4 regions of the Alcanivorax sp. IL3 genome follow, and region 1 is predicted to be linked to each of the others. Evidence: predicted binding sites of a transcription regulator. Region 1 holds the regulator's gene; each other region holds the start of a gene.
The links. The regulator PhoB, encoded in region 1, activates phosphate uptake and scavenging genes when phosphate is short. The targets are predictions, from matches to a motif close to TGTCATANNNNTGTCANA.
Positions count from the first base shown of each region.

Region 2: a site for PhoB is predicted at 2,884-2,901, ahead of ACMG4M_RS05595 (CDGSH iron-sulfur domain-containing protein). Genes of this name have one in related genera too.
Region 3: a site for PhoB is predicted at 4,023-4,040, ahead of ACMG4M_RS03640 (phosphatase PAP2 family protein). Genes of this name have one in related genera too.
Region 4: a site for PhoB is predicted at 2,540-2,557, ahead of ACMG4M_RS09765 (prolipoprotein diacylglyceryl transferase family protein). Genes of this name have one in related genera too.

Region 1 covers NZ_CP179931.1:297,092-303,002, reverse strand. Annotated here, with positions in the region: gene rd (rubredoxin) at 1-135, opposite strand, end outside; gene ACMG4M_RS01465 (chorismate--pyruvate lyase family protein) at 393-932, shown strand; gene ubiA (4-hydroxybenzoate octaprenyltransferase) at 1,137-2,009, shown strand; gene phoB (phosphate regulon transcriptional regulator PhoB) at 2,267-2,971, shown strand; gene phoR (phosphate regulon sensor histidine kinase PhoR) at 3,083-4,393, shown strand; gene ACMG4M_RS01445 (TIGR00730 family Rossman fold protein) at 4,540-5,124, shown strand; gene ACMG4M_RS01440 (REP-associated tyrosine transposase) at 5,239-5,772, opposite strand; gene ACMG4M_RS01435 (NADPH-dependent FMN reductase) at 5,871-5,911, opposite strand, start outside.
Region 2 covers NZ_CP179931.1:1,170,214-1,176,124, forward strand. Annotated here, with positions in the region: gene ppc (phosphoenolpyruvate carboxylase) at 1-2,222, shown strand, start outside; gene ACMG4M_RS05595 (CDGSH iron-sulfur domain-containing protein) at 2,438-2,695, opposite strand; gene ACMG4M_RS05600 (GNAT family N-acetyltransferase) at 2,965-3,819, shown strand; gene ACMG4M_RS05605 (lysophospholipid acyltransferase family protein) at 3,967-4,782, shown strand; gene yeiP (elongation factor P-like protein YeiP) at 4,988-5,554, shown strand; gene ACMG4M_RS05615 (aminopeptidase) at 5,564-5,911, shown strand, end outside.
Region 3 covers NZ_CP179931.1:780,977-786,887, reverse strand. Annotated here, with positions in the region: gene tyrS (tyrosine--tRNA ligase) at 1-676, opposite strand, end outside; gene ACMG4M_RS03650 (OapA family protein) at 852-2,171, shown strand; gene ACMG4M_RS03645 (anhydro-N-acetylmuramic acid kinase) at 2,161-3,261, shown strand; gene ACMG4M_RS03640 (phosphatase PAP2 family protein) at 3,446-3,925, opposite strand; gene erpA (iron-sulfur cluster insertion protein ErpA) at 4,120-4,458, opposite strand; gene ACMG4M_RS03630 (bactofilin family protein) at 4,550-5,014, opposite strand; gene ACMG4M_RS03625 (DUF6776 family protein) at 5,024-5,749, opposite strand; gene argC (N-acetyl-gamma-glutamyl-phosphate reductase) at 5,751-5,911, opposite strand, start outside.
Region 4 covers NZ_CP179931.1:2,089,442-2,095,352, reverse strand. Annotated here, with positions in the region: gene modB (molybdate ABC transporter permease subunit) at 1-231, shown strand, start outside; gene modC (molybdenum ABC transporter ATP-binding protein) at 228-1,277, shown strand; gene ACMG4M_RS09765 (prolipoprotein diacylglyceryl transferase family protein) at 1,408-2,481, opposite strand; gene ACMG4M_RS09760 (hypothetical protein) at 2,657-2,914, opposite strand; gene ACMG4M_RS09755 (GMC oxidoreductase) at 3,066-4,634, shown strand; gene ACMG4M_RS09750 (hypothetical protein) at 4,769-5,335, shown strand; gene ACMG4M_RS09745 (DUF2914 domain-containing protein) at 5,355-5,911, opposite strand, start outside.

The DNA of each region.
Region 1 (5,911 bases):
GCCCACGCCACAATCCGGGCAGACCCAGTCTTCCGGCACATCATCCCAGGCCGTACCGGGGGCAATACCCTCATCGGGCAGACCTTCGGCTTCGTCATAGATGAAACCGCACACTACGCATTCCCACTTCTTCATCGTGAACCTCGTCGAATTGGAGTAAGTACTCGCTTACTCTGCTACATACAGGGTGTATCTCGGGGGGCGATAACCTATCGGCGCACGCCCGAAAAATCAATGACATTGGGCACTGGCACGCATTGGCGCCGGGGTCCATTTGCCTGGCCCAAGGCCATTATCGCTTGCCGGCAAGCGCTCGCAGACCGGCGCGCTGCTGACTTGCCCTGAGTCACTGCTTGCGCCATAGTCCTGCGGCCTGCGATGTTGAGAGACCCATGCTGCCTGCCGCCCTGCATCCTGACAGCCTTTGGCGCCCGCTGGAACAGCTGGTGCTGCCGCCCCGTATCCGTGAGTGGATGGCGGATCCGGCGTCCCTGACCCTGCGTCTGAAGCGCCACGGCCAGTTCCGGGTGGAGCCTGGCTACCACGCCATCAGCTTTCCCCGAGCCGACGAACGGCAACTGCTGGACCTGGCTCCCCGGCGGGCGGCACTGATCCGCGAGGTCACTCTGCTGCTGGACGACACCCCGGTGGTGGCCGCCCGCAGCGTTCTGCCCCTGACCAGCCTCACCGGCGCCAATCGCTCCCTGGGCCATATGGGTAGCCGCTCCCTGGGCCTGGAACTCTACAAACGCCCCACCTGCCTGCGCGACCAGGTCTGGGCTCGCCTTGGAAGCCCTGCAGAAGCCATGCCAGTGTGCTGGGGGCGCCAGTCCCGTTTCATCAAACGCGGTGAGCCGTTGCTGGTAGCAGAATACTTTCTGCCGGCACTGTGGGAGAAGGTGGGCGCTACTAGCGTTTCTTCACTGCTGTAGGAGCACCTCTTGAGGTGCGAACCGAGCGTAGCGAGGAAATGGTTTTCACCGCAGTCACCCTGCCTGGAGGGAGAGTCGGTTCAAATCTGAGAGTTATCGCGACCATTCGAGGCTTCGCACCTCAAGAGGTGCTCCTACAAGGCGCCTTGAAACTTTCCACTTTCAACTTGAAACTTAACCCCGCCCCTGACAACCGGATGTCCCATGTTTGCCTTCGTTGAACAGCGCTACCCCCAAGCCTGGCCCTATATACAGCTGATGCGACTGGATCGCCCCATCGGTACGCTGCTGCTGCTGTGGCCCACCCTGTGGGCGGTGTGGATTGCCGGTAATGGCACGCCGAGCCTGAAAACCGTGCTGATCTTCATTCTCGGGGTGATCATCATGCGTGCCGCCGGCTGCGTGATTAACGACTTTGCCGACCGGGATTTCGATGGTGACGTGGAACGCACCAAAGGTCGCCCACTGGCCACCGGTGCCATCAGCGCCAAGAAAGCCCTGGCCCTGTTCTGTGGACTGGGGCTGCTGGCCTTTGTGCTGGTGCTGTTCCTCAACGAGCTGACCTTCTGGTTGTCCTTCGGTGGCCTCGGGCTTGCTGTTCTTTACCCCTTCACCAAACGCTTCACCTTCATGCCGCAACTGTTTCTGGGCGCCGCCTTCAGCTGGGCCATCCCCATGGCATTTGCCGCCGAAACCGGGGCAGTGCCGGAAATCGCCTGGCTATTGTATGTGGCCAACCTGGTGTGGACTGTGGCCTACGACACCGAATACGCCATGTGCGACCGGGAAGACGACCTGAAACTGGGCATCAAGAGCACCGCCATCCTGTTCGGCGATGCGGACCGGCTGATGATCGCCATCCTCCAGGGTCTGACTCTGCTGGCGCTGATCATGGTGGGACAACGGCTGGACTTCTCTTGGCCCTGGTACGTGGGCCTGGGCGGCATGACCCTGAGCTTCCTGTTCCAGCACAGTCTGATCCGCTACCGGGAACGCTGGCCCAGCTTCCACGCTTTTCTCAATAACCACTGGGCCGGAGCGTGCGTGTTTGTCGGGTTATATTTCCAGTATCTTTGAGTGGCAAGCTACAAGCTTCGAGTTGCAACGCGACATAGGGTAATGCCACTCGTTAGCCGTGATGACCCGCGCTGAGATTTTTTCTGTTTTTCCTCAGCAGCGCGAAGTGCCGTATCCATCCATCGGCACATGCCCTGAATTGGTGTTATAGCTCGCCTCTTGCTTTTCCCCCAAAAATCCGCCCAACTTGTCATACGAATGTCACAAAAAAGCAATCTAATAGGGCAACATAGATAGACAGGCAAGGAAGGAAAGCCATGTCCCGTAACCGTATTTTGATTGTTGACGACGAGCCCGCTATTCGGGAAATGGTGGCCGTTGCCTTGGAGCTGGCTGATTTTGATGTGCTGGAGGCAGAAAATGCCCAGCGCGGCCACGAAATTATTGTCGATGAACGCCCGGATCTGGTGCTGCTGGACTGGATGCTGCCGTCGATCACCGGCATTGAGCTGGCCCGCCGCCTCAAGCGTGATGAGACCACCAACGAGATCCCCATCATCATGCTCACCGCCAAGAGCGAAGAGGACAACAAGATCCAGGGCCTGGATGTGGGCGCCGACGACTACATCACCAAGCCATTTTCCACCCGCGAGCTGATTTCCCGCATCAAGGCGGTACTGCGCCGGGCTTCCAGCACGGCGGCGGACAAGGCCATTGAAGTGGAAGGTCTCTGCCTGGATCCGGTCAGCCACCGCATCAGCGCCGACGACGAGCCCGTGGACATGGGCCCGACGGAATACCGTCTGCTGGAATTCTTCATGAGCCACCAGGAACGGGCCTACTCGCGCACCCAGTTACTGGATCAGGTGTGGGGCGCCAACGTGTATGTGGAAGACCGCACCATTGATGTGCATATCCGTCGCCTGCGCAAGGCCCTGGCCCCCTTCGGCTACGACCGTTTTATCCAGACGGTACGCGGCACCGGCTACCGTTTTTCAGTAAAATCCGCCAAGGCAGGCTGAACCGATCCGGTCTGCGCTACGCATTGCGCGCAATCAGAAGAGGTGGTGCAATGCGAGTCGGTTACGATTAATGCACCCACGTAGCCGCAACGGGGCGGTGGAAGCGAGATCATGAAAGCCAGTCTGGCCAAGGAAGTAAATCGCATTGTCGGCCTGTTACTGCTGGCCGCTCTGGCGGCGTTAGCGGTGGGCAACATCTGGCCACTGCTGGCAGGCATGCTGGGCTATATCATCTGGAGCACCCGGCAGTTGTTTGGCCTGTACAGCTGGCTGGTGCGCGATGACCATACCGAGCCACCGGACAGCACCGGCCTCTGGGGCGAGTTCTACACTCGCCTTGAACACCTTTTCCAGAAAGAACGCCGCGCCCAGGAAAACCTGCAAGGCATCATTCACCGCGCCCAACAATCAGTGAATGCCCTGGAAGATGTGGTCATCCTCATCGATCAACACGGCTACCTGGAGTACTGGAACCAGGCCGCAGAACACTATATGGGTTTCAATGCCCGCCAGGACCTGGGCCAACCGCTCACCAACCTGATCCGCCATCCGAAATTTACCGAATACCTTAGCCAGGGAGATTTTCGTGACGCCCTGGAAATTCCCTCGCCGGTAGACGACAACCGCATCCTGCAATTTCGCGTCACCGAGTTTGGTGTGGGCGAACAGTTGATGATGGCCCGGGACGTGACCCGGCTCCATCACCTGGAACAGATGCGCAAGGATTTCGTGGCCAACGTGAGCCACGAACTGAAAACCCCGCTGACCGTGCTCAAGGGTTACCTTGAAACCCTGCTTGATACCGTACCGGAAGAACAGTCGCGCCTGCGCCGGGCGCTCACCCAGATGGACAACCAGTCCAACCGCATGGAAGCTCTGGTCTCGGATCTGCTGTTGTTGGCCCGACTGGAAGGCACCGACGCGGACAACCTGAGCCAGGCGGTACCGGTCCACGGCATGCTCAAACGCATGCGCGAAAATGCCCTCGCACTCAGCGCCGACAAGGCCCACAGCATCGAGCTGGACGTGACCGAAGAGGCCCGCCTGATCGCCAACCCGGCAGAGCTGGAAAGCGCGTTCGGCAACCTGATCACCAATGCGGTGAAATACACTCCCGCCGGTGGCCAGATCCAGATTCGCTGGTGGCAGGATGAACGCGGCGCGCATCTGGCAGTGAGCGACAACGGCGTCGGCATTGATCCGGCCCACATTCCGCGCCTCACCGAACGCTTCTATCGCCCGGATAACAGCCGCGTCACCGAGACCGGCGGCACCGGTCTGGGCCTGGCCATCGTCAAGCACGTGATGATCCGCCACAACGGCAAACTGGAAATCAAGAGCGAACTGGGCAAGGGCAGCGTCTTTACCTGTCATTTCCCGGCGGATCGGTTGGTGAGTAAACCCACGGCGGTGGCGGGGTAAAAAGCCAGCGTAGGAGCGCCGCTTGAGGCGCGAACCGAGCGAGCGAGGCAGCAACCCAAAGGCGATGTCCTCGCCGAGGCTCGGTTCGCGCCTCAAGCGGCGCTCCTACAGCTGCCTCTAGCCACAACGAACAAACGGCGATGCCCATGAAAAAAATCTGCGTCTATTGCGGCTCCAGCCCCGGTGAGGGAAACGACTATATTCAAGCCGCTGAGGGTCTCGCCAAAGAATTGGTTGCCCGCAACCTTGGCCTTGTCTATGGCGGGGCCAGCGTGGGCGTCATGGGAGCCATCGCCAATGCGGTCATGCAGCAGGGCGGTGAAGTGATCGGCATTATTCCTGATGCATTAATGCGCAAGGAGATCGGCAACGATCACCTCACCGAATTGCGTGTGGTGGGTTCCATGCACGAGCGCAAGGCTGCCATGGCTGATTGTTCTGACGGCTTTATCGCCTTGCCCGGCGGCATGGGTACGCTGGAGGAAATTTTTGAAATTCTTACCTGGGCGCAACTGGGCTTTCACCACAAACCCTGCGCCCTGTTAAACGTGAACGGCTATTACAACCACCTGATCACCTTTCTCGACCACGCGGTAAGCCAGGGTTTTCTGCGCCAGGAGCACAGAGACCTGCTACAGGTTCACGACACACCGGCAAGCCTTCTGGACAGCTTCGCAGATTATCAGGCGCCGGAAGTGACCAAGTGGATTCGCCGCGAAGAGCAGCTCTGATTTTTCTCTGCAAGGCCTATATGGTGCAGTTCGCCTTAGGCTCAATGGCACCCTACGTCCGAATCTTGTGTAGGGTGCACTGAGCCTAAGGCGAACTGCACCATCAACACCCCATCAATCAGGCACCTTATCGACCTTCCCTTCCGATCCGCCAGCCCAATCCACCGCATAGACACCACGCCGAACCCAATGATGGAAGGTGGAATAGGGCCAATCCTGCACCCGTGAAACCAGGCCATGCTTTACCGGATTGATATGCACATAATCCATATGCGCCCGATAATCCTGTTCATCGCGAATGCAGTGCTCCCAAAAACGGCGCTGCCAGATAGCTCTTTCCTCACGCTTTATGCGCGATGGATTACGATGCTCCAGATGAGGTATTTTTCGAGAGAAAGTGGACTTGATGAGTCGCCAGCGACGAATGAAATCATCGTCTGCATCCGGCAACTGCAAGACGCAGTGAAGATGATCCGGTAGTACAACCCAGCCATGAATACGGAAAGGGTGAGCGCTTCTCACTTTGCGAACGGACTCTCGCAGTATATCCACATGACGGACGAGCAGATCGTTGTCGCCTCGCTGCTGCAGATTGACGGTAAAGAAATAGCAGCCCCCAGGCTGCCAGACACGGCGGTACATTGGCATCTTTTCACATCCTTGTGACAAGACATTGTGGGTATGGGGTTATGGTGCAGTTCGCCTTAGGCTCAATGGCACCCTACGCCTATGGCGAACTGCACCGTTTACTGCAGGGTGTCGGCCCAGGCCTGCAAGGCAGCCAGTT
Region 2 (5,911 bases), 870 kb from region 1:
CCCGCCGCACCCTGATCCGCAAATACGACCAGATGGCGGACCTGCTCGGCGAACTGGACCGGCCGGATCTGACCGATGACGAACTGGCCTTTCGTCGCGAGAAGCTCTACCGCCTGATCCTGGCCGCGTGGAGCACCGATGAGATTCGCCGCGAACGGCCCACCCCGGTAGACGAAGCCAAGTGGGGCTTCGCCACCATCGAGCAGTCCCTGTGGCAGGCGGTACCGGAAATGGTGCGGCAACTGGAGCGGGAGCTGGCCGAGCAGGGCCTGCCCCAGCCGCCGGCGGACTGGGCGCCGGTGAAGCTGGCCTCCTGGATGGGCGGCGACCGGGACGGCAACCCCAATGTGACCGCGCCGGTGACCCGGGAAGTGTTGCTGCTGGCCCGCTGGATGGCCGCGGACCTGTACCTGCGTGACGTGGAAAACCTGCTGGCGGACCTGTCCATGGAAGCGGCCAGTGAGGAATTGCTGGCGGCAACCGGCCCCAGCCATGAGCCTTACCGGGTGATTCTCCGCCAGGTGCGCCAGAGACTGAAGCTCACCCGACGGCAGATGGAAGCTCAGGTAGAAAATCAGCCGGTGCCTGAAGGCGAGGGGTTCCTGCGCCGTGAGCAATTACTGGCGCCCCTGCAACTGATCGACCGCTCCCTGCGCGATGTCGGCCTGGGCGATATCGCCGATGGCGACCTGAAAAACACCCTGCGCCGCCTCAATTGCTTCGGCATTACCCTGTTGCGGCTGGATATCCGCCAGGAATCCACTCGCCATCGCGATGCCGTGGATGCGGTCACCCGTTATCTGGAACTGGGCAGCTATGCGGACTGGCCGGAGGCGCGCAAGCAGGCGTTTCTGGTGGAGGAGCTCCAGGCTCGCCGTCCACTGATTGATGACAGCTTCCACGCCAGTGAGGCATGCAGCGACGAGGTGGCAGAAGTGCTGGCCACCTGCCGAGTGATTGCCGAGCAGGGCAGTGAAGGGCTGGGCGCCTATGTGATCTCCATGGCCCGTGCCCCCTCGGATGTGCTGGCAGTGATGCTGCTGCAGAAGATCGCCGGGGTCAGCGAGCCCATGCGTGTGGTGCCGTTGTTTGAAACCCTGGATGACCTGGACAACGCCGAGGACACCATGTCGGCCCTGCTGGCGGTGCCGTTTTACCGGCAGCGGGTGGCCGGGGGCCAGGAAGTGATGATTGGCTATTCCGACTCCGCCAAGGATGCCGGTTTTCTTGGTGCCGCCTGGGCCCAGTATCGGTCCCAGGAAAAGCTCACCGCCCTGTTTGCCGAACATGACATTCCGCTGACTCTGTTCCATGGCCGTGGTGGTTCTATCTCCCGGGGTGGCTCGCCCACCCGCATGGCGCTGCTGTCCCAGCCACCGGGCTCCGTGGCCGGGCGCATTCGCGTCACTGAACAGGGCGAGGTGATCCGCTTCAAGTACGGCCGCCCGGCGGTGGCCGTGTTCAACCTGGCGCAATATGTGGCTGCCACCCTGGAAGCGACCCTGTTGCCACCCCGGGCGGCCAAGCCGCAATGGCGGGAACAGATGCAGACCCTGACGGATGTCTCCGTGGCCGGGTATCGCAGCGTGGTCCAGGAAGAACCGGAACTGGTGCGCTACCTGCGCACGGTGACCCCGGAAACCGAGCTGTCCCGGCTGTCCCTGGGCAGTCGCCCGGCCCGCCGCAAGCAGGATGCCGGCATCAGCTCCCTGCGGGCCATCCCCTGGGTGTTCGCCTGGACCCAGATTCGGCTGATGCTTCCTGCCTGGCTGGGTACGGGTGCTGCACTGGAGGCTGCCCAAGCGGACCCGGCGCAAAACGGCACCGTGCAGGAAATGGTGGGCGAGTGGCCGTTCTTTCAGGGCGTGGTGGATATGCTCGAGATGGTGTTAGCCAAGGCGGACCTGCGCGTGGCGGCCTGGTACGAGCAACGGCTGGCCGGGGATGACGTTGATCTGGCCCGGTTGGGTGAAGTGTTACGCGAGCGGCTCACTGGCACGGTGAATGCCCTGTCTGCCCTCACCGGACGTGAAGACCTGCTGGATAACAATCCGGTGATGCGCTGGTCCATCCGGGTCCGCGACCCTTACACGGATCCCCTGCACCTTCTCCAGGCGGAGCTGATGGCGCGCCTGCGCCAGCAGGACGGCGATAAAGTCCTGGAGAGTGCCTTGATGGTGACCATCGCCGGTATTGCAGCGGGGCTTCGCAACACGGGGTAAACGCCTGGCTACGAAGCCGCCGTAGGAGCGGCGCTCTCTGTGCCCTGCGGGTATGAGCCGCGAAACCGAGCCTGGGCGAGGAAAAGGGCTTGCGTATTGCTCCGGTCTCTCTAGAGAGATCTGTCGAGCGTGGAAATGCCTGATCGCCCTTCGGCCGATTTCCTCGCTACGCGAGGTTCGCGGCTCATACCCGCAGGGCACAGAGAGCGCCGCTCCTACGGGAGCTTTCCCTCTTTCACTTGCACATGGCTGCCATCACAAACCGGCCCCTTGCCGCTGTGTTTGCAGCCGCAGAAGAACACGATCTTGTCCCGTGGGGCGGTGTAGGCCACCGGGGTGATGTCGGTGCCTTTGTGGCTGCCATCACAGTAAGGCTGGTTTTTGCTGCGGCCGCAGGCACACCAGAACACCTTTTCCCCTTTCTTGACCGGCAGAGGGTAGGGCTGCCGGGAAACAGTGACAGGCTTGTCCATAGGGCCTCTCCTTTTCACAAACGGCCGGAGTGTTGGGCGGTGGCGACGTGCTACCTGCATTGCTGCGCAATCGCCTCTCTATATTCAACTCGGAATTTCACTCCTCACTTTTGCTCGTGGCTTCTTGCGTTTCAGCAACCACAGCGCCACTTCCGCGCAACTATTAACTATTAACTGCTTTTACCCCTTGTCGCACAACTGTCACTCAAGCGTCACTACTGTGCCACGTCCACTGGCGAAACTGCCCGAAACTGCCAGTGGAGTACACTATGCTTGCGCAAGCCGCAGGAAAGATCAAAGCCCTTAGCCCCCACCTAAGAGGGGCCCTGGCCAAGCCGTTTACGGCCACTGCCGATATTCTCCGTTTCCCGCGGGACATGGCGGCGGATGTGGAAAGTGCCGGGCGCTTCAGTGCCTACTTCACCCGTTCCCGGCGGGAAATCATCAAGGTCCAGCGTCTACGCTACCGTATTTTCTCCCAGGAATACGGCGCCAGTTTCAGCGCTCCCTTCGGGCTGGATCGGGACCGCTTTGATAAGCACTGTCTGCACCTGGTGGTGCGCGATAACCAGAGCGGCGAGATCGTCGGGTACACCCGGGTGTTGCCCGGCGAACGTCTGCATCGCACCGGCGGTTTCTACTCCAGCGGCGAATTCGATCTGTCCATGCTGCGCCATCTGGATGGCCGGGTGGCAGAGATCGGCCGCACCTGCATTCATCCCGCCCACCGCAGCGGTGCCGTGATCACCGTGCTGTGGGCGCGGTTGGCCCAATACATGCTCGAAAACGATGTGCGCTACCTGCTGGGCTGCGCCAGCATTGCCCTGAGCGAGGGCTACAACGTGGCCGCTATTCAGCAGCGCATCAACCAGCGTCACCTGAGCGAGCCGGCAATGCGGGTGCAGCCGCATCTGCGTCTGGAGCGCCTGCCGGGCCAGGCCGCCGACGACAACGTGAAAATGCCGCCGCTGCTCAAGGCCTACCTGCGCATGGGGGCCCGGGTGTGTGGCGAGCCCTGCTGGGACCCGGATTTCAACTGCCTGGATTTCTTCGTGCTGATGGCGGTGGATGACCTGCCGGCCCGCTATGTGCAGCACTTCCTGCAGCCGGCCCAGGCGGTTTAGGAACGGGGAACGGTGGGTGGCTCGAGGAGCGGCGCTTGAGCCGCGAAGATGGCAGGTGTGTCGCAAGTACATTCGCGGCTCATACCCGCAGGGCACAGAGAGCGCCGCTCCTACGGGGTCTATACGATTCGGCCCAGGCTCTGAACTATGAGTGAAATGAATGATAGCGTCAGCGTCAGTCCTGATATGCAAAGCGGCCTCTGGCCGCAATTGCGCCGGATATTGAGGGTTGCCCGCATCGTGCTCTATCTGCTGTGGGGCTTTGTGCTGGCATTTCTGCTGGGGGCGTTCTGGTCACCGTATCGGCCCGTGGTGCTGGCGGCCAAGCAGCGCTGGTGCCGGCACTTTCTGCGTATCCTCGGGGTGGAGCTGACAGTCACGGGTACTGCGGTCGAGACTCCGGTGTTTCTGGTCAGCAACCATGTTTCCTGGCTGGATATCCCGTTGATCGCCAGCCAACGCCACCTGTATTTCTTGTCCAAGGCGGAAGTGGGTGATTGGCCGTTAATCGGCACCCTGGCCCGGGCCATGGGTACCCTGTTCATCAAGCGAGGCAGCGGCGAGTCCAGTCGCAAGGCCCGGGAAATTGGTGATCGACTGAAGCAGGGTCACACGGTGCTGGTGTTCCCGGAGGGCACCACCACCGACGGCACCGGCCTGCGCCGTTTCTTTCCGCAGCTGTTCGATGCGCCGCTGATGGCCAATGTGCCAGTACAACCCCTGGCGGTGCGCTACCTGGACGACAGAGGCGCCCCGGATGCCGCCATGGCCTTTATCGGCGACGACGAATTCCACCACCACCTGTGGGCCATGCTACTGCGCAACCGCATCCGCGTGCGACTGCATTTCTGCGAACCGGTATCGGCACAAGGTACGGATCGGAAGGGGCTGTGTGAGGGGGCGTGGGGGAAGGTGGCGGAGCAGTTGACAGTTGATAGTGGACAGTTGACAGCTCGCGGTTGATTCTTGTCCTTGTTTGCAATGCTTGAGGCCGCGCTCAGTATTTAGGTGCGGCCTCCTGGCTTTTCAAGCTGGGGAAGGTTTTCGCGTTTTTCGCTATCAACTATCAACTGTCCACTGTCAACTGTATTCCTCCTCCCTGTTATCTGGCGCCAGACCTTTAAGCTCGGATACCATGTCCTTTTACTCACAAGGACCTCCCCCAGCCATGACCCGCGCCAGCGATCTGAAAAAATCCGATGTTATCGAAGCCAACGGTACTCTTTACGCGATCCGTCAGATCGAGGTGCAGTCCCCCTCGGCCCGGGGGGCGGCGACGCTGTATCGGGTGAAGGCCAGTGCGGTAGGGGGTGGGCCCAAGTTCGAGGAGCGTTACAAGGGGGATGACGACGTGACCACGGTGGAGTTGCTGCGCCGGCCGGTGCAGTTCTCTTACCTGGATGGTGACGATTACATCTTCATGGATAACGAGGATTTCTCCCAGTACCTGCTCAAGGCCGTGGACATTGCTGACGAGCTGGCCTTTATCACTGAGGACACCGAAGGGTTGCTGGCGTTGCGGGTGGACGATGCCGTGATCGGCCTGGAGCTGCCTGCATCCGTGGTGCTGGAAGTCACCGAAACCGCCCCGGCCATGAAAGCCGCCTCTGCCTCCGCACGCACCAAGCCGGCCACCCTGAATACCGGGCTGGTGGTGCAGGTGCCGGAATATATCGTGGAAGGCGAAAAAGTGCGGGTGAACACCGCCGAACGTAAATTCATGTCGCGGGCCTGATCCCTGATCATGATGTTATTGCGGGTTGTCACGCTGGCAGGCATGACGCTGCTTGCCGGCTGCCAGTTGGGCTACTACAGCCAGGCTGCCAAGGGCCACCTGTCGCTGATGGGGCAGCGTGAACCGCTGGAGGCGGTGCTGGCGGACCCGCAGATACCGCCGCAGATTGCCGATTCCCTGCAGTTCAGCCAGCAGGTCGTCCGCTTTGCCGGTGACGCACTGGCGCTGCCTGCCGAGGATGTCTATCACCAGTATGTGGCGCTGGAGCAGGACGCAGTGGTGTGGAATGTGCTGGCGGCCCCGGCCTGGTCACTCACCCCGAAAACCTGGTGTTACCCACTGATAGGCTGCGTCAGC
Region 3 (5,911 bases), 480 kb from region 1:
TCTGCACCCCGTCCAGCCCCTCCAGAATCGGCATGGTCAGACAGATCTGCGGGGCCTGGCCGTAGGCCTTCTGCAGGGTACGCCCCATCAGCAGGTTGAATTTCTGGTCGGTGCCGCCCAGCTCCACATCCGCCTCCAGCGCCACGGAGTCATAGCCCTGTACCAGCGGATAGAGAAACTCATGGATGGCAATGGACTGATTACCCTTGTAGCGCTTGTCGAAATCATCCCGCTCCAGCATCCGCGCCACGGTGTACTGCCCGGCCAGCTTGATCATGCCGGCAGCACCCACCTCATTCATCCAATCGGAATTGAATACCACCCGGGTTTTCGCCGGATCAAGGATCTTGAACACCTGCTCTTTATAGCTCTCCGCATTGCGCAGCACATCCTCCCGGGTCAGCGGAGGTCGGGTCGCACTCTTGCCGGTGGGATCACCGATCATGCCGGTGAAATCACCAATTAGGAAAATCACCTGATGGCCCAGCTCCTGAAACTGGCGCATCTTGTTGATCAGCACGGTATGCCCCAGATGCAGATCCGGGGCGGTGGGATCAAAGCCTGCCTTGATCTTCAGGGGCCGGCCAGAGGCCAGTTTTTCCCGCAATTCGTCTTCCTGGATGATTTCATCCGCACCGCGGGAAATGAGCGCCAGTTGTTCGTCCACCGTGGCCATGCCTACCTCTATACTGTCCGGGTACCGTTAACACAGGAATAAAGCCCCTGCGAGAAAGCCGGTTATTGTAGCACTTGAACGCGGCCAGAGAAGGCAGGTATCTTTGCAGGTCAGTTTTCGCTGTGCCTCCCGGGCACGACCGGCTTTTTACCCAACCAGGTCCTTCACACTCTCCATGAAAGAACTTTTATCCTCTGCTGGCAGGCTGGTGCGCCAGTTCCCCCGCACCCATTTACTGCTGAGCATGGTTTTGCTGGGCGGCGTCATCCTTATTGCTCTTAGCCCTGACAGCCCCCCGGAACAACCCAGACAACAGGCCAAGACGATTTCCCTACCGGCCAAACCGGCCAGCAAACCCGAGCCCCAGCCGCAAGCCCCACAGGCACCAGAGTGGCAAATCCTGACCGTACAAGCCGGTGACAGCCTGTCCTCGCTGCTGCAACCGCTGGGCGTCGGCGCCGGCCAGGTATTTGCCCTGATCAACAGCGACGACAAGCTGCAACGGCTGACCAAGATCCGCCCCGGCGAAACCCTCCAGGTCACCGTGGATAACGACAACCGACTGACTCAGGTGCAGTACCACCCCTCCAAAGTGGAAACGCTCACTGCCCGCCTCAGGGGCGGCGGCTGGGAAACCCGCCTGAGCCAGCGCGAATACCAGAAGCAGACCCGCTTTGCCGAGGCGGACATCACTGACTCCCTGTTTCTGGCCGGCGCAGCTGCCGGCATCAGCGACAAGCTCACCATGCAGCTGGCCAACCTGTTTGCCTGGGACGTGGATTTCGTCCTCGATATTCGCCGGGGCGATCGGTTCCGCATTATTTATGAAGAGCTGTATCTGGATGGCGAGAAAGTCGGCGAGGGCGACATCCTGATGGCCGAGTTCTGGAATCAGGACCGCCACCTGACCGCCTTCCGCTACGAAACCCGGTCCGGCGATGTGGAATACCTGGATATCAAGGGCGACTCCATGCGCAAGGAGTTCATCCGCACCCCGGTAGCTTTCTCCCGAATCAGTTCCCGCTTCAACCTGAGCCGCAAACACCCGGTACTCAACCGGATTCGCGCCCACAAGGGCATCGACTATGCAGCCCCGTCCGGCACCCCGATCAAGGCCGCCGGCGACGGCAAGGTGATCTTTGCCGGAGTAAAGGGCGGCTACGGCAACGTGATCATCCTCAAACACGGCCAGATCTACACCACCCTCTACGCACACATGCGCGGCTTCGCCAGGGGCATCCGCGTAGGAAAACGGGTCAAACAGAGCCAGACCATTGGCTATGTGGGCGCCTCCGGCCTCGCCACCGGGCCGCACCTCCATTACGAATTCCGCATTAACGGCTCTCACCGCAATCCACTCACCGTGCCCCTGCCCAAGGCGCGGGGCATCAACGACAATGAGCGTTCGGAGTTTCTGATTGCCGCCAATCGCCTCAAGGCCCAGATGACCCTGTTCGCCGAGGCCTCAACCCTGGCCAGCAGCGATGTCCTCTGACATCCGCAGCGATTACCTAATTGGTCTGATGACCGGCACCAGCGTGGATGGCATCGACGCGGTGCTGACCCGGATCGGTGACGGACATTTCTCCCTGCAGGCCACCCTTAACCAGCCGCTGCCCGACCCTCTGCAAGACGCGGTGCTGGCCCTCTGTCAGCCCGGCGACAACGAAATTGACCGGGCCGGCGCCGTCAGCCGCCAACTCTCCCTATGCTATGCACAGGCCTGCCAGACCCTGCTGGAACAGACCGGCCTGAAGCCACAGCAGATCCGCGCCATTGGCTGCCACGGCCAGACAGTTCGCCACCGGCCCGGCGAAAACGGCTTCAGTCTGCAGCTGGGCTGCCCGGATACCCTGGCAGTGGAAACCGGCATCACCGTGGTGAGCAATTTCCGCAACAAGGACATGGCACTGGGCGGCCAGGGTGCACCCCTGGTCCCGCCCTTCCACCAACAACTGTTTGCCCGACCCGGCCAGCGCCGCGCCATTGCCAACATCGGCGGCATGGCCAACGTGACCCTGCTGGACGGCAACACCCTGCTGGGCGGTTTCGATACAGGGCCGGGTAATGTACTGATGGATCTCTGGACCCGGCAGCACCGCCAGCAACCCTTCGACCGCAACGGTGACTGGGCCGCTGGAGGCGAGCCAGACCCGAGGCTACTGGCAAAGCTGCTGGATGATCCCTACTTCCGGCTGCCACCCCCCAAGAGCACCGGCCGCGAGCTTTTCCATGCAGACTGGCTGAAACCACACCTGCCAGGCCACAGTGAACCTCAACAGGTTCAGGCCACCCTGGCCGAGCTGACCGCCCGCAGCATCAGCGACGCGCTGGCGGATTTCGCCCCACAGCAGCTGCTGGTCTGCGGCGGCGGCGCCCACAACCTCCACCTGCTGGCACGGCTACAGCATCATCTGGAAATTCCGGTGATCAGCACCGAAAGCGAAGGCCTTCACCCGGACTGGGTAGAAGCCGCCGCCTTTGCCTGGCTGGCATGGGCACGGCTGGAAGGACAGTGCGGAAATGCGCCGGTGGTCACCGGGGCGTCCAGGGAAACCATTCTGGGCCAGGTCACCCTGCCCTGAAAGGCGAAGAGCAGCCGCTCATTACCTCGCCACCCCCCCCCCGTAGGAGCGGCGCTTGAGCCGCGAACCATTCGGCCTTTATCGCAAGCAGGTTCGCGGCTCAAACGCCGCTCCTACGGGGAGGTATAGAAAAATGTGCGGACCTATGGCCAGGGCGGAAGAGGATCGTCGAGAGGAGGGAGAACTAAACCAGCCAGAGCGCAAACATGGCACAGCTGATACCCAGGGTGGCGCCGGCGAGGATATCGCTGGGGTAGTGCACGCCCAGCAGCACCCGTGACAGCCCCACCATCACCGCCAGACCCAGGGCCAGCAGCATCACCGGCGGATAGAATACGCAGAGCAGGGATGCCATCACAAAGGCAGCGGCGGTATGGCCGGAGGGAAAGCTAAAGCGGTCTGCCGGCTGGATAAAGGCAGACAGGCTTTCCAGCGCATCCGCTGGCCGTGGTCGTTTGATCAGGTGCTTCAGCAGTACGAACAGCGGCACTTCCAGCGCGTAGGCGGCCATGGCGGTAAGGGCAAACTCGCTGCCCCCCTGCCGATCCATCCACCAGATCAGCAGTGTCAGGGCCACATAGAAGGGCCCATCACCGAGCCGGGACACCAGGCGGGCCATGCGGGCACGACGGGCGGCCTGGGGCTGCTGAAGCAACCAGCACATGGCACGGGTATCCGCGGCGGTCATTCTTTGAAATGTGGGTTTCGTAGTCATCATGGGGACAGTGTCACCCACGAAAACGACGGAAAGTTGATCAAATGGTGAATGTTTTGTGACAGCAGGAGATGCAACAAGCAAGACGCATCATGCTGCAGGACGGGCCTATTGTGTACTAGGGCGAGCGAGAAGGTCCGGCGTCAGACGGAGAAGGAAGACCCGCAACCGCAGGTAGTGGCCGCATTGGGGTTGCTGACCACAAAGCGCGAGCCCATCAGCCCCTTCTCGTAGTCGACCTGGGAACCATCCAGATACTGGATGCTCATGGCATCGACCAGCAGGGTAACGCCTTCCTTTTCAACGATGGTGTCGTCGTCGTTGACCGCCTCATCAAAGGTGAAGCCGTAGGAAAAACCGGCACAGCCTCCCCCCGTGATATACACGCGCAGCTTGAGTTGCGGATTGCCTTCGTCGTCACGCAGTTCCTTGACCTTGGCGGCGGCGGCATCGGTGAATGAGATCGGGGCGGTTTCGGTCATACTCTCGCTAGCAACGGATGGCGGATTGGCCCGTGGCCGGAACGGCCTACGGGCTGATTATGTTCCAGTACCCGACTAAAACAGTCAAGAATTATTCAGCTGCCGCAGCCTTGGTCGCGGTCTTGCCGGCATTCTTGCCAGTGGCATCCGGTGCCGGCAGGTTGCGACGCTCATCGTCCAGCCGCACCAGCTTGCCGTTTACCCGGGCCCCCATGACCATTTCGATCATCAGGTAATAGACATTCCCTTCCACGGCGGCTTTCTCGGCCAGCTCCAGATTCTCGGTGGCGTGCACATCCCCTTCCACACGACCGTTGATGATGACATTGGGCACCTGAATCTCCCCTTTGACCACCCCGGTCTCACCAATAATCAGACGGCCACCGTCCTTGCCCACACTGATATTGCCTTCCACGGTGCCTTGCACGTGCAGGCCACCAGTGAATTCGATATCGCCCCGAACCGTGGCGCTGGGCGCGACCAGGGTGTGGTTACGATAATCCTGGGACGAACCGGATGTACTACCTGTTGCGGATTTCTTGTCTCGGCCAAGCACGGGTCTCTCCTACTGCCATTTTACGGTTTTTTGTATCTGGTAACGGTTTCTGCCGCCGCTCTCAGCTTCTACGTCCACGGCTTCCAGCTCCACCCCTTCCGGTACCTGAAAGCGGCCACTCAGCTCCTGAAAGTAACGAAACCGGAAGCGCGTCTCACTGCCATCTTCCAGCCAGTCGGTTCCATTCCGGGAAAAAGACTCCCCCTCGCGACTGCCACGCAGGGTGAGACTGATGTCGCCGGACAGATAATTACGGTTATCTCCTGCCTGCACCAGCACCACCCGGTAACGGTAAAAGCCGTTTTCATCATCCGGCTGCAGCACCATTTTTTCAATCTGCAGCCCTTCGCTTGCGCCCGGGGCCATGACGCTCTTGTAAAACACCACCGCCTCTTCCAGCTCGGCAGCCTGATCACGCAGGGATTTTATCTCCTGGCGCAGGGTCTCCCGAGCCTCCCGGGTAACTTCGGTATCGGTGCGGTACAGAGCCAGCTCATTGCGGGCCGCTTCCAACTCACGCTTGGTGCTCTTCAGATCGCTGCGCAGGCGCTGGTTGGCCGCAGAAGTATCCAGGGCGCCACTGCTACCGGTCCAGAAACCGCCGGCAAACAGCACTACGGCGAGGATCAACAGGGCTACGGTCCACAACCGGCGGCGTTTTTTCTGGCGGGACGGGCTCACCGGCATCAACATCACATCATCAATGCCTGCCCGGCTTTTCGGTTTGCGCGCCATATCAGGGCATCAGCGGAACGACTGCGAGTCCCGCCCCTTCATCCAGCCCGAACATGATATTCATGGCCTGCACCGCCTGTCCGGAGGCACCCTTGACCAGATTGTCGATCACCGACAGTACTACAATCACGTTCTCGCCCCGGGGCTGGTGCAAGGCAATCC
Region 4 (5,911 bases), 1.8 Mb from region 1:
GTGATTCTCGGTATTGCCCATACCCTCGGGGAATTTGGTGTGGTGCTGATGATCGGCGGCAGCCTGGCCGGGGAAACCCGGGTGGCCTCAGTGGCTCTCTATGAGCATGTAGAGGCCGGGGACTACGCCAGTGCGCATCGGTTGGCGGCGGTGCTGTTGGTGGCGTCGGTGTTAATGCTGTGGGCCCTGTTTCGCTGGCAACGCAAGCAGAACACCGGGGTGATGCCATGAGTCTGGCATTCTCCCTGTCCGGCCAGGTGGGGTCGTGCCGTTTGCAGGCGCAGGCGCAGCTTGCTGCCAATGGTGTGACGGTCCTGTTCGGCCCTTCCGGGTCCGGTAAAAGTACGTTGTTGCGAATGCTGGCCGGGCTTCAGGATTGCGATGGCGAGATTCGCTTCGGTGACCAGCTCTGGCAAACCGACGACGTCACGCTGCCGCCCTGGCAGCGCCCCCTGGGCATGATGTTTCAGGAGCCGACCCTGTTTCGCCATTTGAGTGTGCGCGGCAATCTGGACTATGTGGTGAAACGTCGGGGAGCAGCATGGGACCTGGACAGCGTGGTAAGTCAGGCGCGTATTGAGGATTTGCTGGGGCGTTCCGTGGAGACACTTTCCGGGGGTGAGGCTCAGCGGGTGGCGCTGGCTCGAGCGTTACTGGCCGGGCCGCAACTACTGTTACTGGATGAACCCCTGTCAGCTCTGGATCACGGCCACAAGCAGGAATTGCTGAAGATGATCAGCGATATCGCCAGGAAGGTGCCGGTGATTTATGTCACCCATGATCTGGATGAGTTGCTGACCCTGTCGCGACAGGTCTGGCTGATGGAGCAGGGACGCATCGTGGCCAGAGGCAAGGCTCACGAAGAACTGGCACGGCTGGATGGCCCGTTGGCCCAGCGTGGCGATGCCACGGCCTTGCTGTACGGTGAACTGGGAGATTACGACAACCGGGATCATCTGCAGGCGGTGACCGTTGCACAACAGACATTCTGGCTACCGGCGGCGCAGCCGGTGTCTGGCGAAGAGCCGGTACGCCTTCGCATTGCCGCCCGGGATGTGAGCCTGTGCCGCCAGGCGCCGCAGGATTCCAGCATTCTTAATATCCATCCGGTGCAGGTGGCAGCCTTGCGCGAAGTAGGGCCGGGACAGGCTGTGGTACAGCTGGCTCTGGGGGATCAGCGTTTGCTCGCCCGCATCTCCAGCCGCTCCGCCCGGGAGCTTGAGGTGTTCCCCGGTGCGCGGCTTTATGCGCAGGTGAAGGCGGTGGCGTTGGGATAAGCTACAAGCTATAACGCGAGCATGGGTTTGCGTGTTTTCAACGCAAGAGGCCGCTCCCAAACTTTGGGCGCGGCCTCTTGCTCTCAAAATAAACAGAACCTTCAATCGCGTTGTAGCTTGCAGCTAGAGGCTATTCTCCTCCCGCCTGGCTGCGCCAGTCTGCGGCCAGGCCGAAGCGTAGTTCGCCGGTGGTGATGGTGCTGGTGCCGGAGAAGAAGAACATGGCCACGGTGATGATCTGCAGGCTGAGAATAACCCCCGGTGACCAGAGGGCTCCCAGGCCGGCAGCAAGATCCGCCGCCAGGCCCCCATGGGCAGGCAGGATCAGACTGATGGCAATCCCATAGAGCGCGGCCAGCAACGCCATCATCTGGTATACCGAGAACAGTCTGCTGCCGCCACGATAGTCCGCCCGCAACGTTTCCGAATATACCCGCCACAACTGACTTCCTACCAGGCTCAGGGCAAAGGCCAGGGCAAATTGGCTGTGGAAGAAGAGGGCACTACAGACCAGCGCGAGCGCGGTATAAACCACACAGGTGACCGCCTGGATGGGGATCACTTTTACCGCTTCCATTTCCCCGGCAAAGGCAATCTTCTTGGTCTTGCCGATAAACACATGATTCAGGGTACAGAACAGGCGTTGGGCCCAGCGCGGTGAATGGCGCAGGGCCTTGCCGTAGCAACAGCCGAAGCTGATACAGGCCAGCCGTCCAATGCCTTCACCCAGTACATAGGCAATCGACATGGCGGCCAGCATGGGCAGAATCGGTAAGGCAGTCTGCCACCAGTGCTGGCTGGCCAGGTCCGCCAGCCACAGGAACAGCGGGGCGATAATAATGCCGACAAAGCTGGCACCGCCGACGGTGAAGCCATGGCGGTTTTTTTCCACCACGGTGGCAATGATCTTGGCGGCGGGCAGGCAGATTGCCAGTATCCCGAGGGTCAGCAGCAGTGCCGTGCCCAGCGACACACCGGCGGAAGCAGTCAGCAGAATAAAGCAGGTAACGCCGAGCCCGCCGGCGATACCGGTAAAGAGCCCGTAGAAGGTCAGGTTCAAACCCTGCCAGGAGCCGTCATGGTTTTTTTTCAGCGGTAACGAAGCCACGAATTGCCAGCGCTCTTCCGGCAGATGACGGAACAGAAAGCGAAAGCCTGCCCCGAAGATCAGGGCGCACCCCAACAGAAACAAATCCACAGCCATAGCGAGCTCCTTCAGCGGTAGCGTCAGGACCGAGCATGCGGCTGTATCAGTGCGGATCAATGACAGGTGGGTGACGGTTGCATGAAGGTGAAACGCGGCATCAGCCAACATGCGAGGAAGCGCGGACAATGCTTGAATAACGCGAGAGAGAAATGCTTAACGGATGTGCTGCGGGTTAATCTCGATTGCGCAAAAAACACTCGGCGGCTTGCACGATCAGTTCGGTGACGGAGCGGTCTTCCATCAGGGCCTGCATTTTCAGGCGTTTGTGCAGATCGGCGGGTATATCGGCAGTGAGCCGGCGGTAGCCATCACGCACGGCTCCCGGGCGCTGCGGCTTCGCGGCTTTCTTCGGACCGGGTTTACGAGCGGCACCGTTACGCTTGCGGGGGCGCTGCTGCTCTTCAATAGTGACGAAATCGATCTGTTCCATGGGTGCTGCAATGAGGCCGGCGAAGACAGTCGCCAGATTACTGGAAAGTGCTGCAAATAGACAGGATTGGCAGTTAATTTTATAGTGCAAAACCTTGATTAAAAAAGCGTTGTCGCAAAGGCAACGATAAGAACAGGGGTTGGGGGAGAGGATGGAAAATGTGGATGTCCTGATCATCGGCAGCGGCTTTGGCGGCTCGGTGATGGCCTGCCGGATGGCGGAGAAGGGAAGTCGGGTGGTGGTGTTGGAACGGGGGCGGCGCTGGTTGTCGGACGATTACCCATCGGTGTCCCAGCGCGATTGGTTCTGGGATGAAGACGAACCGGAAAAACAGAACGGCTGGATCGATTTTCGCTACTTCGGCGACATGAGTGTTGCCATGGGCGCTGGGGTGGGCGGTGGCTCCCTGATCTACGCCAATGTCAGCATTGAGGCCAAGCCGGAGGCCTTTGCCCAGGGGTGGCCGGAGGCCATCGATTACGTCACGCTCAAGCCCCATTACACTACCACTGGCGTCATGCTCAATGTGCAGGAACTGCCGGGCAATCAATGGACCCCGCGAACCCATCTGATGAAGGAAGGGGCTGACGCCGTCGGGGCCGGTGACCGGTTTCGTATTGTGCCCCAGGCGATCACCTTTGATCCCGACTGGAGCCCACAACGGGATGATCCATACTCCTATGGCCACAGCCAGACCTGGGTAAACCCTCAGGGCAAAACCCAGGGCACCTGCGTGCATTGTGGTAACTGCGATCTGGGCTGCCCGGTGCAGGCCAAGAATACCCTGGATCTGAATTACTTGGCGGCGGCGGAGAATGCCGGTGCTGATGTCCGTCCCCTGCATCATGTGCGCACCATTCGTGCCCTGGAAGGCGGCGGTTATGAAGTGCTGGCCAGGGACCTGTACAGCCATTGCTGGCGCCGTTTCAAGGCGGAAAAGGTGATCGTGGCTGCCGGTTCCATGGGCTCTACGGAACTGTTACTGCGCTGCCGGGATCAGTACAAGACCCTGCCGAAACTGAGTCGCAAGCTTGGCCACAACTGGTCCTGCAATGGTGACTTCGCCACCATGGCATTTTATGAGGAGCGCCAGATTTCTCCCACACGGGGGCCGACCATTACCAGCGCCATTGATTACCTGGATGGTGAAGATGGTGGCGCTCGTTATTTTGTGGAAGATGGCGGCGTGCCCGATATTCTCGGCAGCTGGATGGAGCGACTGGGCAAGGATCCCCGCTTCGCCAATACTCGGCTGGGTGCTGCCATGCTCAAGTATGGAGAGAGCAGTGATCCCTTTGCCAGGATGATGCCCTGGTTCGGGCAGGCCATGGACGATCCCGGTGGCCGTTTCTATCTGGGCCGTCGCTGGTACTGGCCCTGGAAGAAAGACCGCTTGAAACTGGATTGGGACTATCGCAAGGCGGAAAAGGCGGTACAGGGCCTGGCAGACCGCCATCTGTCGCTGACCGCTGCGACCGGCGGTGATCCGATGACGCCGGCCACCTGGGACTGGTTCAAGGATTTGGTGACCCCGCACCCGCTGGGCGGCTGCAATATGGCAGATTCTGTGGAGCAGGGCGTGGTAGACCACCGGGGAGAAGTTTTCAACTATCCCAATCTGTTTGTGATTGATGGCGCCATGGTGCCACGGGCGCTGGGTTTGAACCCGTCACGGACCATCGCCGCACTGGCCGAGTATGCCGCCAGTGAAATGGGTTGAGGTTCGCTTCATGCCACATACTTTATGCGAGACGGAACACCGTGCATTTTGCGGGTTTTCAGCAAGACAGGCGTGCTGCTCATTGGCGGCTACGATACCTTGGTAGTCAGTAGAGAATCAGAGAGGAATCCATAATGGCCGATGCCCGTTTCCATATCGTCTTTACCGGTCAGCTGGTGAAAGGGTCGGACCTTGCGACGGTAAAAAGCAACCTGGGAAAAATCTTCAAGATGGATGCCGCCCGGGTGGAGAAATTGTTTTCCGGGCAGCCGGTGGTGTTAAAGAAAGATGCCGACCAGGCCACCGCCATGAAATTCCGCGCAGTGCTGAAACAGGCCGGCGCAGAGTGTGAACTGCGGCCGGTAGCCGATCCCGTCCAGGCATCCGCTGGTGCATCTGCGCCGGCACCCGAATCCCGCGCAGCGTCTCCGGCCCCGGACAGTCGCGAACCGACAGAACCCTCGTCTGGCGAGCTGGAAACGGTGGGCACCATCCGCACCGGGGGAACCGGTTTTTCCGGGGCCTTCTCGGTGGCGGAAGTGGGGGCGGAAATGGATAACAGGGAAAAGGTCGCTCCTCCGCCTGCGCCGGACGTGGATCACTTGACTATGGCTCAGCCGGGGGAAGTGCTGGGGCAGAAAAAAGCGGAGGAAATGCCGGTGGCACCGGACATCAGCCATCTGTCGCTGAAAGACGACTGACGCCCGTGCTGTTGTGGCATCAGGGGCTGGATGCGGCCTGGAATACGGTGTCCCGCTCGTTGCCTTCCAGGCGCTTCAGTAGCCGGTGGCGGCTTTGCAGTGCCGGGTAAACCGGGCTGTCGGGGGAGATGGAAATCACCAGCGTTTGCATTAGTTCACGGGCACCGTGCACATCCCGCTGGCGTATCAGTTTGTCCAGTTGGGCAAAGGCCTCGTTATCTGCGGCCAGGGTATCCAGCTCAGCCAGTTGTTGCGGATTGGCGGTGAGCTGGCGAGCACGGCGTATCGCCACCTTGGCCGCGCGGGTATCGCCCAGATCAAGTAACTGGCGAATTACCGCGTAATTTTCACTGAGATCCACCGCGTCACCCTTGGCTTTTTCCGGCGGCGTTTTCAGGGGCGTTTCTGAGGTTTTTTCAGACGCCGGTGGCGTGGATGCTGCAGGGGCTGGCGACTGAGTAGCCGCGTTATCATCGGTGAGCGTCAACGTCCAGTTGCCCAGCTCACAGCCACTTTCTGTGCTGACGTTTACCTGCCACTGGCCTCCGGGAGCCAGATCAAGGCCGGCAAAGGTTT